3 regions of the Faecalibacterium sp. BIOML-A4 genome follow, and region 1 is predicted to be linked to each of the others. Evidence: riboswitches for the same ligand, from Rfam matches in the RefSeq annotation. Region 1 holds a riboswitch; each other region holds the start of a gene.
What was found. Region 1 has a riboswitch for thiamine pyrophosphate ahead of GKG34_RS04320 (energy-coupled thiamine transporter ThiT). Riboswitches for the same ligand answer to the same signal wherever they lie in the genome.
Positions count from the first base shown of each region.

Region 1 (4,490 bases):
AGTGGAGCTGTGCGGCATGAACACTGCAAAGCTGCCTGTGCTGACCGAAGCCGAAAAACGGGAGCTGCTGGCCCGCGCCCACGCCGGTGATGCAGCAGCCCGGGAACAAATGGTGGAAGGCAACCTGCGGCTGGTGCTCAGCGTGGTGCAGCGGTTCGCCCAGCGCGGCGAAAATCTGGACGACCTGTTTCAGGTGGGGTGCATCGGCCTGATCAAGGCCATCGATCATTTTGACCCCGCCCAGCCGGTGCGCTTCTCCACCTACGGCGTGCCCATGATCATTGGCGAGATCCGGCGTTTTCTGCGGGACAACAATGCCCTGCGGGTGAGCCGCAGCCTGCGGGATACCGCCTACCGGGCCATGCAGAGCCGCGAAGCGCTGGAAAAGCAGCTTGGCCGCGAGCCGACCATGGACGAGATTGCCCAGAGCGCCGGGCTCACCCGCCGGGAAGTGACGGCGGCGCTGGAATCGGTGGTGGAGCCGATCAGTCTGGAAGAGCCGGTGTACACCGATGGCGGCGATGCGATGTATGTGATCGATCAGGTGCGGGACCCGGACGGCGAGGACAGCTGGATCAGCGGGCTGCAGTTCCGGCAGACCGTGGCCGGGCTGACCCCGCGGGAAAAGCGGATCATGGAGCTGCGCTACCTGCAGGGCAAGACCCAGATGGAGGTGGCACAGGAGATCGGCATCAGTCAGGCACAGGTCAGCCGGTTGGAAAAAGGCGCACTGAGCCAGTTCCGCACCCGGGACTGAACCTAAAAAAGGCGGCACAGCTTCCGTTTTGTTCGGAAGTGTGCCGTCTTTTATCTGCGGCTGTATTTGCGCCGGGTGGCCGCACCGCCGCGCAGATGCCGCTCTGCCTTATTGCAGGCCAGAACCGCCCGCACCTGCCGGAACAGCTCCGGCTGCAGCGTCCGCAGCCGCACCGCAACATCCTTGTGCACGGTGGACTTGCTGCACCCGAACACCGCTGCCGCCGCACGCACTGTGGCCCGGTTGGCCGCGATATATTCGCCCAGCTGTACCGCCCTCTGTTCGGGGTCTCCCTTCATATCCAGACTCCTCCCATTGTGAACTTATGGTACAGCCTATGCACAGGCCGGGGCAGATATGTTCCGCCGGGGCTTGACTTTTGCGCCGGACGCGCTATACTTTTGCATGGACATAAAAACAGGGGTGCCGAAAGGCTGAGATCCGCGTTTTGCGGAGTACCCTTTTACCTGACCGGACAATGCCGGCGTGGGAGTTTGCAGAACTGTCCGTTCTTTCACAAACCCCGTGCGCCTGCTGGAAAGCGGGCGCATTTTGTTTTTGTGTACTATTGTTCTGAGAAGAGGAATCCCTATGACCAAAACCTATTCCAAAACCCGCATTCTGGTGGAGGGTGCGCTGATGATCGCCCTGTCCACCGTTTTGAGCATGATCCAGATCCCGCTCATGCCCCACGGCGGTTCCATCACCCTGTTCAGCATGGTGCCCATTCTGGTAATGAGCTACCGCCACGGCGCAAAGTGGGGCATCATGACCGCTTTCGTCAACAGCCTGATCCAGCTTGTGCAGGGCCTTGGCAATCTGGCATACTGCCAGACCCTCACGGCACAGGTGGGCTGCGTGCTGCTGGACTACCTTCTGGCCTTCACGGTTCTGGGCTTTGCCTGCCTGATCGCAAAGCCTTTCCGCAGCCGCACCGTGGGTGTCGGTGTCAGCGCCTTTGTGGTGTGCCTGCTGCGCTTTTTGTGCAGCTTTCTGTCCGGTTACATCGTCTGGAAGGACTACGACTACGCTTTCAGCTGGATGACCGAAATCGGCTTTCCCGGCATCTCCAACATGAGCGTGGACGGTCTGTGCTGGCTGTACAGTGCCGTGTACAACGCCACCTACATGCTGCCCGAAGCCATTCTGACCACGGTCCTTGTGGTGATCCTGATCCGTGTCGCACCGCAGATCTTCGACCCGCAGAACGCAAGAGCGTAAGTTTTTTCGCAGTCATTTTTCCCGCCGGGAAGGGCATTTCCCCGGCGGGAATTTTTTTGCAGAAAATCCCAAAAAAGCTGTTGACAATCCGGCAAAGCGCTGGTATAATTACTCCTGTCGTCAGGCACGGCACAAACATCTGGGGGATTAGCTCAGCTGGGAGAGCGCTTGCATGGCATGCAAGAGGTCACCGGTTCGATCCCGGTATTCTCCACCAGAAGGAAAAGCACCGCACGGAAACGTGTGGTGTTTTTTGTTGTTACCGACCAAAGGAGAAACTATGAGCTACGCGATCGTATTCAGCAGTAAAACAGGCAACACAAAATTATTGGCAGACACGCTGCACGCCTGTCTGCCACAGGAAAACTGCTGCTATTTTGGCACCCCGGACCCTGCTGCCATGGAAGCAGACGACCTCTATGTGGGCTTCTGGACAGACAAGGGAAACGCTGACGAAAGCACTTTGGACTTTTTGAAGCAGCTGCACGGCAAAAATATCTTCCTTTTTGGCACCGCCGGCTTTGGCGGCAGTGAGGAGTATTTCAACAAGATCCTGAAAAAGGTGGAGCGTTCACTGGACAGGAGCAACACGGTCTTCGGCCGTTATATGTGTCAGGGCAAGATGCCGCTTTCGGTACGCCAGCGGTATGAGGGCATGAAAAAGCAGCCGATCCATCTGCCCAATCTGGATGCACTGATCGAGAATTTTGACAACGCCCTTTCTCACCCGGATGCAGAAGATCTGGAACGGTTAAAGCAGGCAGTAAAATGATCAAAAGGCAGCGGTTTTCCTCAAACAGAGGAAGCCGTTGCCTTTTTTGCTTAGCGGATGGTCCTACGCTCCTGCCTGCGGCTCCGCGGTTCTTATCCCACGCTTCTTTTATAAAAGAACAGGTACTGCTGCACGATGCCTGCTTCCAGCCCGAACTGCGGGAACGGGTCCTGCCCGGCAAACTCGTCCCGGATGAGCCGTTCGATCCAGACATCCACCGGCACACGGCCCACACGGCCATAGCCGAACAGACACACGCAGTTTGCCACCTTTTTGCCCACACCGTCCAGTTCCATCAAACGGGCAAAAAGTGCTTCATCGGGCAGGGAAGCCAGCTTCTTCAGGTCCAGTGTGCCCTCTGCCGCCTGCTGCGCCGCATGCAGCACGTAGCGGGTGCGGTAGCCAAGGCCGCACTCCTGCAGCGCCTGCTCCCCGGCACAGCAGAGCGCTTCTGCTGTCGGGAACGCATACACCGGCCCTTCGCTATCGCTGCCCAGCCGCTCGCCAAACCGCTCCGAAAGCAGCTCTACCGCCCTGCGGATAGCCGGGATGCTCTTTCGCTGCGAGATGATGAAGCTGACCAGCATCTCCCACTCATCCTGACGCAGCACCCGGATGCCCCGGCCATATTCCATGGCACGCTGCAGAAAGTCGTCCCGGCTGTCCAGCTTTCCGCGCAGGGCGGCATAGCTGCGGCCAAGGTCGAAGTAACCGTGCCAGAAGGTTTCCCATGCGCCCGGCTCACACCGCACCGTGTAGGTTCCGCTGCGCAGTGGTCTGAGGTAAAGCAGCTGTCCCCCGGAAACAAACCGATACCAGCCCTCCGCCTGCTTCCGGGGGCGAAAGCACTGGCCGCTTTCCAGAATTTTGTCCGGGTCGAAATCATCCCGGATCTGAACCGTTTTCTCTTCCAGCTCCATTGCCCCCATCACAGCTCCAGCTCCCGGTACACTTCGCCTTCCAGCGTTTTCCAAAGGAAGGTCTCCCCTTCCAGTGTCATATAGCTATGTGCACTCCCCTCCTTCGGGATGCTCACAGAACCGGGGTTCAGGTAGAGATTGCCTTCGCCGAACTCTGTCCACGCCGGAATGTGGGTGTGGCCATGCAGCAGGACATCCCCCGGAGCCAGCGGTGGCAGGTTCTTCAGGTTGTGCACATGACCGTGGGTAGCGTAAACGAGCCGCCTGCCCACCGGCAGCACCGCATAGTCGGCCAGAATGGGAAAATCCAGCACCATCTGATCCACCTCAGCGTCACAGTTGCCCCGCACGCACAAAAGCGCCGGCTTCAGCCCGTTCAGGAGCGGGATGACCTCCTTCGGGGCATAACCCTCCGGCAGGTCGTTGCGGGGGCCGTGATACAAAAGATCCCCCAGCAAAAGCAGCCGATCTGCTCTCTCCCGCTCAAACGCTTTGATCATTTTTTTGCAATAAAACGCCGACCCGTGCAGGTCGGATGCGATCATCCATTTCATGGCAGGATTCTCCTTATTTTATAAAGTATCTATTTTTATTTTAGCCTCCCGGTGAAAAATGGTCAAGTCTATAAAAGTCATACTTTATTCGTTTGACCTCTTGACATCTGCCGGAAGCCGTGTTATCCTACAGTTAATAAAATTCGTGTGGATTTTTACAGCAGTATGCTACTTTTCGCCACACAATGACTTCAAAAGAGCCATTGTGTGGCTTTTTTGCGTCTGCTTTTATCTTCGAGCAGTCTCGCCCTGACGATTCCGCGGCT
Region 1 covers NZ_WKZG01000004.1:130,174-134,663, forward strand. The annotation lists gene sigG (RNA polymerase sporulation sigma factor SigG) at 1-757, shown strand, start outside; gene GKG34_RS04315 (sporulation transcriptional regulator SpoIIID) at 808-1,056, opposite strand; TPP riboswitch at 1,167-1,266, shown strand; gene GKG34_RS04320 (energy-coupled thiamine transporter ThiT) at 1,349-1,978, shown strand; tRNA gene GKG34_RS04325 (tRNA-Ala) at 2,120-2,195, shown strand; gene bilS (flavodoxin family protein BilS) at 2,259-2,750, shown strand; gene GKG34_RS04335 (DNA glycosylase) at 2,843-3,679, opposite strand; gene yfcE (phosphodiesterase) at 3,679-4,224, opposite strand.

Region 2 (4,490 bases), on a different contig from region 1:
GGGCGTAGTGCCGTATCTGTGGGTGGAGATCGAGGACGAGGACTCCCTCTCCGACCGGCTGGATACAAAAGCTGCGGTCAAGCCGCTGGATATCGCCATCCTGCGCCTGCCGCATGTGTCCAACTTCACCGACTTTATCCCGCTGGAACAGCACCCGCTGCTGGGCGTGCGGTATGTGCAGCGCACCCGCCAGCTGGGTGCACCGGATCTCGTCATCCTGCCCGGCACCAAGAACACCATGGACGACCTGCGCTGGCTGCGGGAAAGCGGACTGGAAGCGGCGGTGCTCAGGCTTTCGGCAGCCGGTACGCCGGTGCTGGGCGTGTGCGGCGGCTATCAGATGCTGGGCGAACAGCTCTGCGACCCGGCAGGGGAGGAGAGCGGCACCCCCTGCACCCTGCGGGGCCTTGGCCTGCTGCCCACCACGACGGTGTTCGGCACCGAAAAGCACCTGACCCAGACCGCAGCCTGTGTGACCACAGAACCCTTTGCAGGCGCAAAGCTGACGGGCTACGAGATCCACGCAGGCCGCACCGAGGTGCGGGGCAGTGCGTTCTGCATCCTTGCAGACGGCACGCCGGAGGGCTGTGTGCAGGACGGTGTATTCGGTACCTACCTGCACGGCCTGTTCGACACCGGCGAACTGACCGAAAAACTGACCGCATTTTTGTGCAAACGGAAGGGCATCGATCCGGCAGGGGCCGAGCTTATCCCCATGGAGCAGTACCGTCAGCAGCAGTTTGATCTGCTTGCCGATGGTGTGCGCGCGGCACTGGATATGCCCGCCATCTATGCCGCCATGGGAATGCAAAAAGGAGACAACACATGACACCGCAGCATCATCTGCCCGCCGACATTGAACGGACGAGCATCTCCATTATCACAAGGGAACTGGACGAGCTGGGCCTGACCCCGCCGCCGGAGACGGCTGCGGTGGTCAAGCGGGTCATCCACACCACCGCGGATTTCGACTATGCCAAAAATCTGCGCTTTACACCCGGCGCGGTGGAAGCCGCAGTCAAGGCCCTGCACGCGGGTGCTTTCATCGTTACCGACACTAATATGGCGCTGGCGGGCATCACAAAGCCGGGCCTGAAAAAACTGAACGGTGAAGCCATCTGCTACATGGCAGACCCCGCTGTGGCCGAAGCCGCAAAGCAGGCGGGCACCACCCGTGCCGTTGCCGCCATGCACCGCGCTGCCCGGGAGCACCCGGGGGCCATTCTGGCCATTGGCAATGCGCCCACGGCCCTTTTGACCATTGCGGAGGAAATGGAAGCCGGTCTGCGGCCTGCACTGGTCATTGGCGTGCCGGTGGGGTTTGTGAATGTGGTGGAAAGCAAGGAAGTACTGTTTGCCGCCTGCGAGCGATACGGCGTGCCTGCCATCGCCGCCATGGGCCGCAAGGGCGGCAGCAATGTGGCTGCAGCCATCTGCAACGCCCTCATTTACTCTGCCACCGAAATGCTGGACCCCTCTGCCAGAGGGTGGAACGGATAAGGCGGAAACAGCATAACATCAAAAACCCGGAACCCTTTTTGAGCCGTTTTGGCCGAGAAAAGGTTCCGGGTTTTGTTCATGATTTTTTCAGAGAGCTATTTTGCAACAGCCCCATTTTCACGGAAAAGGTCCGAACCGAGCACGGCATCCACACTGCCGGCATCAGGCTGCGGGGAACGTCTTGTTCCACACTTCGATCACCTTGAACTTCGGGGTCCAGCCTTCGGGCTCAAAGCGGTCGCCCTTGGCACCCATGGTGCCCTGCTCGGTGCACCACTGTGCGGCCTTGGCCATATCAGGGTCGGTCACATCCGCAAAGGCGGGTGCGCACACGCTCAGCACCATGCACAGCGCCACGAGGGCTGAGAGCAGCCTTTGGGTCAGGGTCGTCTGCTTCATACGGAATTCCTCTTTTTTGCTTACGGGGGGGGTATGCGTCCACCTTGAAAATACCATAGTTCACCTTCTTTTTCAATAAAACCTGCGTGAAACGCCCCAAAACCTGCGTGAAAAACGTTTTGCAACGCTGTGCGCGCCTTTGCCCCCTCTTGCAATTTGTGCGCAAAGGGTGTAAAATACAGTCACAATCAAATACAGGGGAGCTTGTGAAGCAGGCTGAGAGGAAGTACTTAAACTTCGACCCTTTTACCTGATGCGGATAATGCCGCCGTAGGAAGTCAGAATGGATGATTTTTTGCAGGAGGCACCGCGGAAGGTGTCTCCTGTTTTTTGTTGTGTACCTATTACCATTAAGGAGGATACCTTGTACTTTTCTGCGGAAGTGCCGCAGCGGGCTGAGGGGGAGCGCCCTGAGCTTTGTGACCGTCAGCGATGGGAAGCCGTGTTCCGGCGTGAGAGGAGACCAGAAAGTCTCGACCGCTTCTTATAGTTCCTGCGCCGGGTCTGGCACCGGGTGCGGGCTGTTTGCGGAGGCGCTGTATGGTTTTGCTGCTTCCGCAGGTTTGGAGAGGAGCCTTGCCTTATGAAAAAAATCTCTGTGAAAAAGCTGGCGCTGGCCGGCATGCTGTGCGCTCTGTGCGTGGTGGGCAGCGTATTCAGCTTCCCCATGTTCGGCAGCAAATGTGCACCCATCCAGCACATGGTCAATGTGACCTGCGCGGTGCTGCTTGGCCCGTGGTGGGGCGTGGGCGTGGCCTTTGTGGCCTCGCTGCTGCGCAATCTGCTGGGTCTGGGCAGCCTGATGGCCTTCCCCGGCAGCATGTTCGGCGCACTGCTGTGCGGCCTTGTGTACCATAAGACCAAAAACATCCTTGCCACCATGGTGGGCGAGGTGTTCGGCACCAGCATTCTGGGCGGCCTGTGCGCTTACCCGGTGGCCATCTTCCTCATGGGCAAGAGCGCCGGCGACATCGCGTTCTATGCCTACATCGTGCCGTTCCTCATCTCCACTGCAGTGGGTTCCATCATTGCGGGCGTGCTGGTGTACAGCCTGCAGCGCTCCGGCGCTCTGCACAGCATGCAGAAGAGCCTTTCCTGACGGAGGGGCACCCGAATGTTCAAAACAGAATTCGAGAACCTGCGCCGCACCTGCCCGCTCATCCATAACATTACCAACTACGTCACCGTGAACGACTGCGCCAACATGGTGCTGGCCTGCGGTGCTTCGCCCATCATGGCCGACGATGCCGCCGAGGTGGAGGACATCACCACCATCTGCGGCGGTCTGAACATCAACATCGGCACCCTGAACAGCCGCACCATCACCAGCATGCTGCTGGCGGGCAAAAAGGCAAACCAGCTGGGCCATCCTGTGGTGCTGGACCCGGTGGGTGCGGGTGCATCCCGCCTGCGCACCGACACGGCTTTCCGCCTGCTCCGGGACGTAAAGTTCACCGTGATTCGCGGCAACATCTCGGAGATCAAAACGCTGGCCTCCGGCGCGGGAACCACCAAGGGCGTGGATGCCGATGTGGCCGATAAAGTTACTGAGGAAAATCTGGACAGTGCCGTGGCCTTTGCCAAGGCCTTTGCAGCCCAGACGGGTGCCGTTATTGCCATTACCGGTGCCATCGACATCGTGGCCGATGCCGAAAAAGCCTACTGCATCCGCAACGGCAATGCTATGATGAGCAGCATCACCGGTACGGGCTGCCAGCTTTCGGCCCTCACGGCGGCGTTCGTTACCGCCAACCCCGGACATCCGCTGGAAGCCGCTGCAGCCGCAGTGTGCGCCATGGGGCTTGCGGGCGAGATCGCCCACAAGCGCCTGACCCCGCTGGACGGCAACTCCACCTACCGCAATTATATCATCGATGCCATTTACAATATGACCCCGGATCAGCTGGAAGAAGGAGCAAACTATGAAGTGCGATAAGCAGAACATGCTTCTGTATGCCGTCACCGACCACGCATGGGTGGGCAAACAGACCCTCTATGAACAGGTGGAGAGCGCCCTGAAGGGCGGTGTCACCTGTGTGCAGCTGCGTGAAAAAGAGCTGGACGACGAAGCTTTTCTGAAAGAGGCTGTGGAGATCCATGCTCTGTGCCAGCGCTACGGCGTGCCGTTCTTTGTGAACGACAATGTGGACATTGCCATCCGCTGCCACGCCGAGGGCGTGCATGTGGGGCAGGAGGATATGGCCGCAGCGCAGGTGCGCGCCCGTGTGGGCGAGGGAATGATGATCGGCGTTTCCGTCCACAGTGTGGAGGAAGCACTGGAAGCCGTCAAGCACGGCGCAGACTGCCTTGGCGTGGGCGCAGCCTTTGCCACCCACACCAAGACCGATGTGGATGTTCTGCCCCACGAGACCCTGAAGGCCATCTGTGATGCCGTGGACATCCCGGTGGTGGCCATTGGCGGCATCCACAAGGAGAACATCCTGCAGCTCAAGGGCACCGGTGTGGATGGCGTGGCCCTTGTGAGCGCCATCTTTGCAGCAGACGACATCGAGACCGAGTGCAAAGAGTTGAAAGCCCTGTCGGAGCAGATCATCTGACCGATCCCGCGGCAAACCGGGGACACCACCTTG
Region 2 covers NZ_WKZG01000011.1:25,224-29,713, forward strand. The annotation lists gene GKG34_RS08795 (cobyric acid synthase) at 1-829, shown strand, start outside; gene GKG34_RS08800 (precorrin-8X methylmutase) at 826-1,500, shown strand; gene GKG34_RS08805 (hypothetical protein) at 1,663-1,899, opposite strand; TPP riboswitch at 2,086-2,193, shown strand; gene thiW (energy coupling factor transporter S component ThiW) at 2,483-2,998, shown strand; gene thiM (hydroxyethylthiazole kinase) at 3,014-3,835, shown strand; gene thiE (thiamine phosphate synthase) at 3,822-4,457, shown strand.
Region 2: linked by a shared signal. The riboswitch ahead of thiW (energy coupling factor transporter S component ThiW) and the one ahead of GKG34_RS04320 (energy-coupled thiamine transporter ThiT) in region 1 are both predicted to bind thiamine pyrophosphate.

Region 3 (4,490 bases), on a different contig from region 1:
AATTCATTCTGCAGCAAAGCCACCATGGCATAGCCGCCGCCAAACGTGAACGCACCAATTTTGAAAAACGTCCAGAAAAGCTCCTTTGTTTTCGACATAGCCTTCTCCTTTCTTGCGCCTTATTATATCATTTTTTGTTTTGATATGATATACTTTAATGGAATATGCTGTTTTCTTTGGAAAAAGCAGAAAGCTGTTTTCTTTGGAAAAAGCAGAAAAAGGAGTTTAGGATATGAAAACAAAATTTGGCATTGTAGGCTGCGGATTTCTGGGCGGCATTGTGGCCAACGCATGGAAGAACGGTCTGCTGCCGGACTATGAGCTGGTGGGCGTGACCAGCCGCACCCGTGCTTCGGCGGAAAAGACTGCCGAAACGGTGGGCTGTGCCGTGTGTGACGATGTGGATGCCCTGCTGGCGCTGGAGCCGGAGTACATCGTGGAGACCGCTTCGGTGGAGGCTGTGCGCGCCATGGCTGTGCCTGTACTGAAAAAAGGCGTGAATCTGGTCATTATTTCCATTGGTGCCTTTGCGGACCTTGATTTTTACGAGCAGGTCAAGGCCGCTGCCGTGGAGGGCGGTGCCAAGGTGCATCTGGCAAGCGGTGCCATTGGCGGCTTTGATGTGCTGCAGACCGTCACCCTGATGGCCGAGGCGCAGAAGCTGGCCGAGACGGCAGGCATTGAGACCCACACCGGAGCCAAGGGCTTCCGCAACACGCCGGTATGGGCCGACCACCTGCTGACCGATACCGAAAAGACCACTGTGTTCACCGGCAATGCCAAGCAGGCCATTGCCACCTTCCCCCGCCGCGTGAATGTGGCTGTTGCCACCTCGCTGGCCACCACCGGCCCGGAGATCACCGGCGTGACCATGCATTCCGTCCCCGGCTGGGTGGGCGACGACCACTGCATCACCGCCGAGATCGAGGGCGTGAAGGCCGTGGTGGATATCTGCTCTTCCACCAGCGCCATTGCCGGTTGGAGCGTAGTTGCCCTGCTGCGCAACCTCTCCTCCCCCGTATGCTTCTATTAAAGGAGGGCTTTGCAGATGTTCAACAAACTGGTGGCCATTGAGCCGGTCAGTCTGATCCCCTCCGCTGAGCAGGAACTGCATCAGTATGCAGAAGAGGTGACCCTGTACCGCGATATCCCGGCCAGCGATGACCAGATCGTGCGGCGTATCGGAGATGCCGATGCTGTACTTCTGAGCTACACCTCCCGCATGGGCAAAAATGTGATCGAGCGCTGCCCGAATATCCGTTACATCGGCATGTGCTGCAGCCTGTATTCTGAGGAAAGCGCCAATGTGGATATCGCCTACGCCCGCACCCGCGGCATCAAAGTGCTGGGCATCCGGGACTACGGCGACCGCGGCGTTGTGGAGTACGTCCTGCATGAGCTCACCGGCATCCTGCACGGTTTTGGGATGCCCATGCTGCGGGACGAGCCGGTGGAGATCACCGGGCTGAAGGTCGGCGTCATCGGGCTGGGTGTGTCCGGCAAAATGATCGCCGATGCACTGCAGTTCATGGGTGCCGACATTGCCTATTACAGCCGCACCCGCAAGCCGGATGCCGAAGCTGTGGGCATGGCCTATAAGCCGCTGGCACAGCTGCTGACCGAGAGCGAGGTGGTGCTCACCTGCCTGAACAAGAACGTACTGCTGTTGGGCAAGGACGAATTTGCACAGCTGGGCGCAGGCAAGGTGCTGTTCAACACCTCCATCGGCCCGGGCTTTGACTCTGCTGCTCTGGAACAGTGGCTTGCTCTGCCGGGCACCCACTTCTTCTGTGACACCCGTGCCGCTGCCGGCCCGGTGGGCGAAGACTTCTTTGCCCGTGAGAATGTGCATTGCGCGAATGTTTCTGCCGGACGCACCAAGCAGGCTTTTGTGCTGCTGAGCCAGAAGGTGCTTGCAAATATCCGCACTGCACTGGGAGAATGATATAAAAAGGAAACGCTTCCCGGCCGGGGAAGCGTTTCCTTTTAGGCTTTATTCAAAATTGTTGTGATCTCTTCCAGATTCGCCGCAAATCGGATGCCCTGCTGGCGCTGCGGCGTGGAAAGGCCTTTCTCGATCATTTTGGCAAGCAGTGCTTTCAGGCTGTCGTAGTAGCCGTTCAGATCATACAGGATGCAGGGCGCGTCCAACTGGCCCAGCGAGACCTTGGACATTACCTCTGCGATCTCTTCCAGCGTGCCGGTGCCGCCGGGGAATGCGATGAAGGCATCGCCCAGCTCGATCATCTTCGTCTTGCGCTCGGTCATATCCTTGGTGACAATCAGCTTGGTCAGGCCATCGTGCTGCAGCTCCTGCTGCACAAAGAACTGCGGTTCCACACCGGTCACCGTGCCGCCTGCATCCAGCGCGCTCTGGGCAAGCTGGCCCATCAGGCCGCTGCGGGAGCCGCCGTACACAAGGCGGTGCCCGTTTGCACCGATCCAGCTGCCCAGTTCCCGGACAGCTTCCGCCAGCGCAGGATCATTGCCCGCATTTGCTCCAAGATAGACCGTGATGTTCATGGTATTTCCCCCTTTGTTTTTTCCATTTTACCACGCAGCGGGCCGATTGAAAAGGGCCATCCCCTTGCAAATGCAGCGGCACTGTGGTATTCTTGAACGCAGAAAAAGGGAGCCTGCAAAAGCAGGCTGAGAGTGGGCTGTTTGCCCAGACCTGTGACCTGATTTGGACAATGCCAACGTAGGGAGATACTGCTGCTTCAAAGTGCGGAGGTGCCTCTTTGCGGGCATTTCCGCATTTTTTGCAAAGGAAGTTGTAACCATGAAAACTGCATTGACGATTGCCGGCAGCGATTCCAGCGGCGGTGCTGGCATCCAGGCCGATATCAAAACCATGACTGCAAACGGCGTGTACGCCATGAGCGCCATTACCGCACTGACTGCCCAGAACACCACAGGTGTGACCGGCATTTTTGAAGCCACGCCCGAATTTCTGGCACAGGAGATCGATGCCATTTTTACCGACATCTACCCGGATGCCGTCAAGATCGGCATGGTATCCTCGGCAGAGCTGATCGGTGTGATCGCCGAAAAGCTGCACACCTATGGCGCAAAGCATATCGTGGTGGACCCGGTGATGGTTGCCACCTCCGGCTCCAAGCTGCTGCGGGACGATGCCGTGCAGGCACTGACCGAAAAGCTGCTGCCCATGGCAGAGGTGGTCACCCCCAACATTCCGGAGGCTGAGATCCTTTCCGGCATGAAGATCACCGATGCGGCCGGAATGGAGGCCGCTGCAAAGCTGATCAGCGAGAAATACCACTGTGCCGTGCTGTGCAAGGGCGGCCACCAGATCAACGATGCCGACGAGCTTCTGTGGCGGGACGGCTGCGGCAAATGGTTCCGCGGCAAGCGCATTGCAAACCCCAATACCCACGGCACCGGCTGCACCCTGTCCAGCGCTATTGCGTCCAATCTGGCAAAGGGCTATGATCTGGATGCATCTGTGGAGCGCGCAAAGGCCTACATTTCCGGCTGTCTTTCTGCCATGCTGGATCTGGGCCACGGCTCCGGCCCGATGGACCATATGTTTGCACTGAAGGGAGAGTTTGTGGGTGAGTGAGCAGACCTTTGTGCAGCAGCTGGTGCAGGAAAGTCTGCCCGTGTGGGAGCAGTGCCTGCATTCGGAATTTCTGGAAAGACTTGCGGATGGCACACTGGATGAAGCCTGCTTCAAGGGCTACATCGTGGAGGACAGTCTTTACCTGCGGGAATATGCCAAGGTGTTTGCCTGGGGCATGACCAAGGCAAAGGATATGCAGACCATCCGCACCTACTATTCCCTGCTTTCCTTCGTGAATGAGAGCGAGGATGCAGCCCGCCTGCACTATCTCAAGCACTTTGGACTGACCGATGAAGGCATCCAGAGCCTGCCGCTGCGGCCGGAGAACCGTGCCTATGTGGACTCTATGATCGAAGCCGCCAAAAACGGCGAGGGCGCAGCCGAGTGCATGATGGCCTGCCTGCCCTGTATGCTGAGCTATGGCTGGATCTTCCAGAAACTGCTGGAAGAAAAGCCTTCCGTGCAGGATACCCTTTATGGTACACTGGTGGTGGACTATGCTGACAAGGGCTATGAGGCGGCCTGCCGCGACTGGGCCGTGTTTGCAGAAAAAGTCTGCGAAGGCCTGAGCGACGAGCGCCTTGCCCGCTGCCGCGAGATCTTCCATGCCTGCTCGGCGCACGAGCTGAACTTCTGGGCCATGGCAGCTTTCCCGCGCAGTGACCTGTAATTTTTCCTAAAATATAAAATGCACCCGGCCTGTGGGTAGAACCGCAGCAACCGGGTGCATTTGTTTTGTTCAGGGTTTCGTGGCCGCAACCACAGGCATGAGCCTTAGTGCCGGAAACAAGGGAACCCTAAAACAAAAACTCCCCCGGCTCTTCTGCCGAGGGAGTGGAAAAGAAAAACGCCCCTAACAGAAGAATTCTCTTCTGTCAAGGACGAATAAAATATGGCCTTTTATCCG
Region 3 covers NZ_WKZG01000015.1:44,467-48,956, forward strand. The annotation lists gene GKG34_RS10795 (chromate transporter) at 1-98, opposite strand, end outside; gene GKG34_RS10800 (aspartate dehydrogenase domain-containing protein) at 233-1,033, shown strand; gene GKG34_RS10805 (D-isomer specific 2-hydroxyacid dehydrogenase family protein) at 1,049-1,945, shown strand; gene GKG34_RS10810 (TIGR00730 family Rossman fold protein) at 1,987-2,523, opposite strand; TPP riboswitch at 2,619-2,726, shown strand; gene thiD (bifunctional hydroxymethylpyrimidine kinase/phosphomethylpyrimidine kinase) at 2,783-3,583, shown strand; gene GKG34_RS10820 (TENA/THI-4 family protein) at 3,576-4,253, shown strand.
Region 3: linked by a shared signal. The riboswitch ahead of thiD (bifunctional hydroxymethylpyrimidine kinase/phosphomethylpyrimidine kinase) and the one ahead of GKG34_RS04320 (energy-coupled thiamine transporter ThiT) in region 1 are both predicted to bind thiamine pyrophosphate.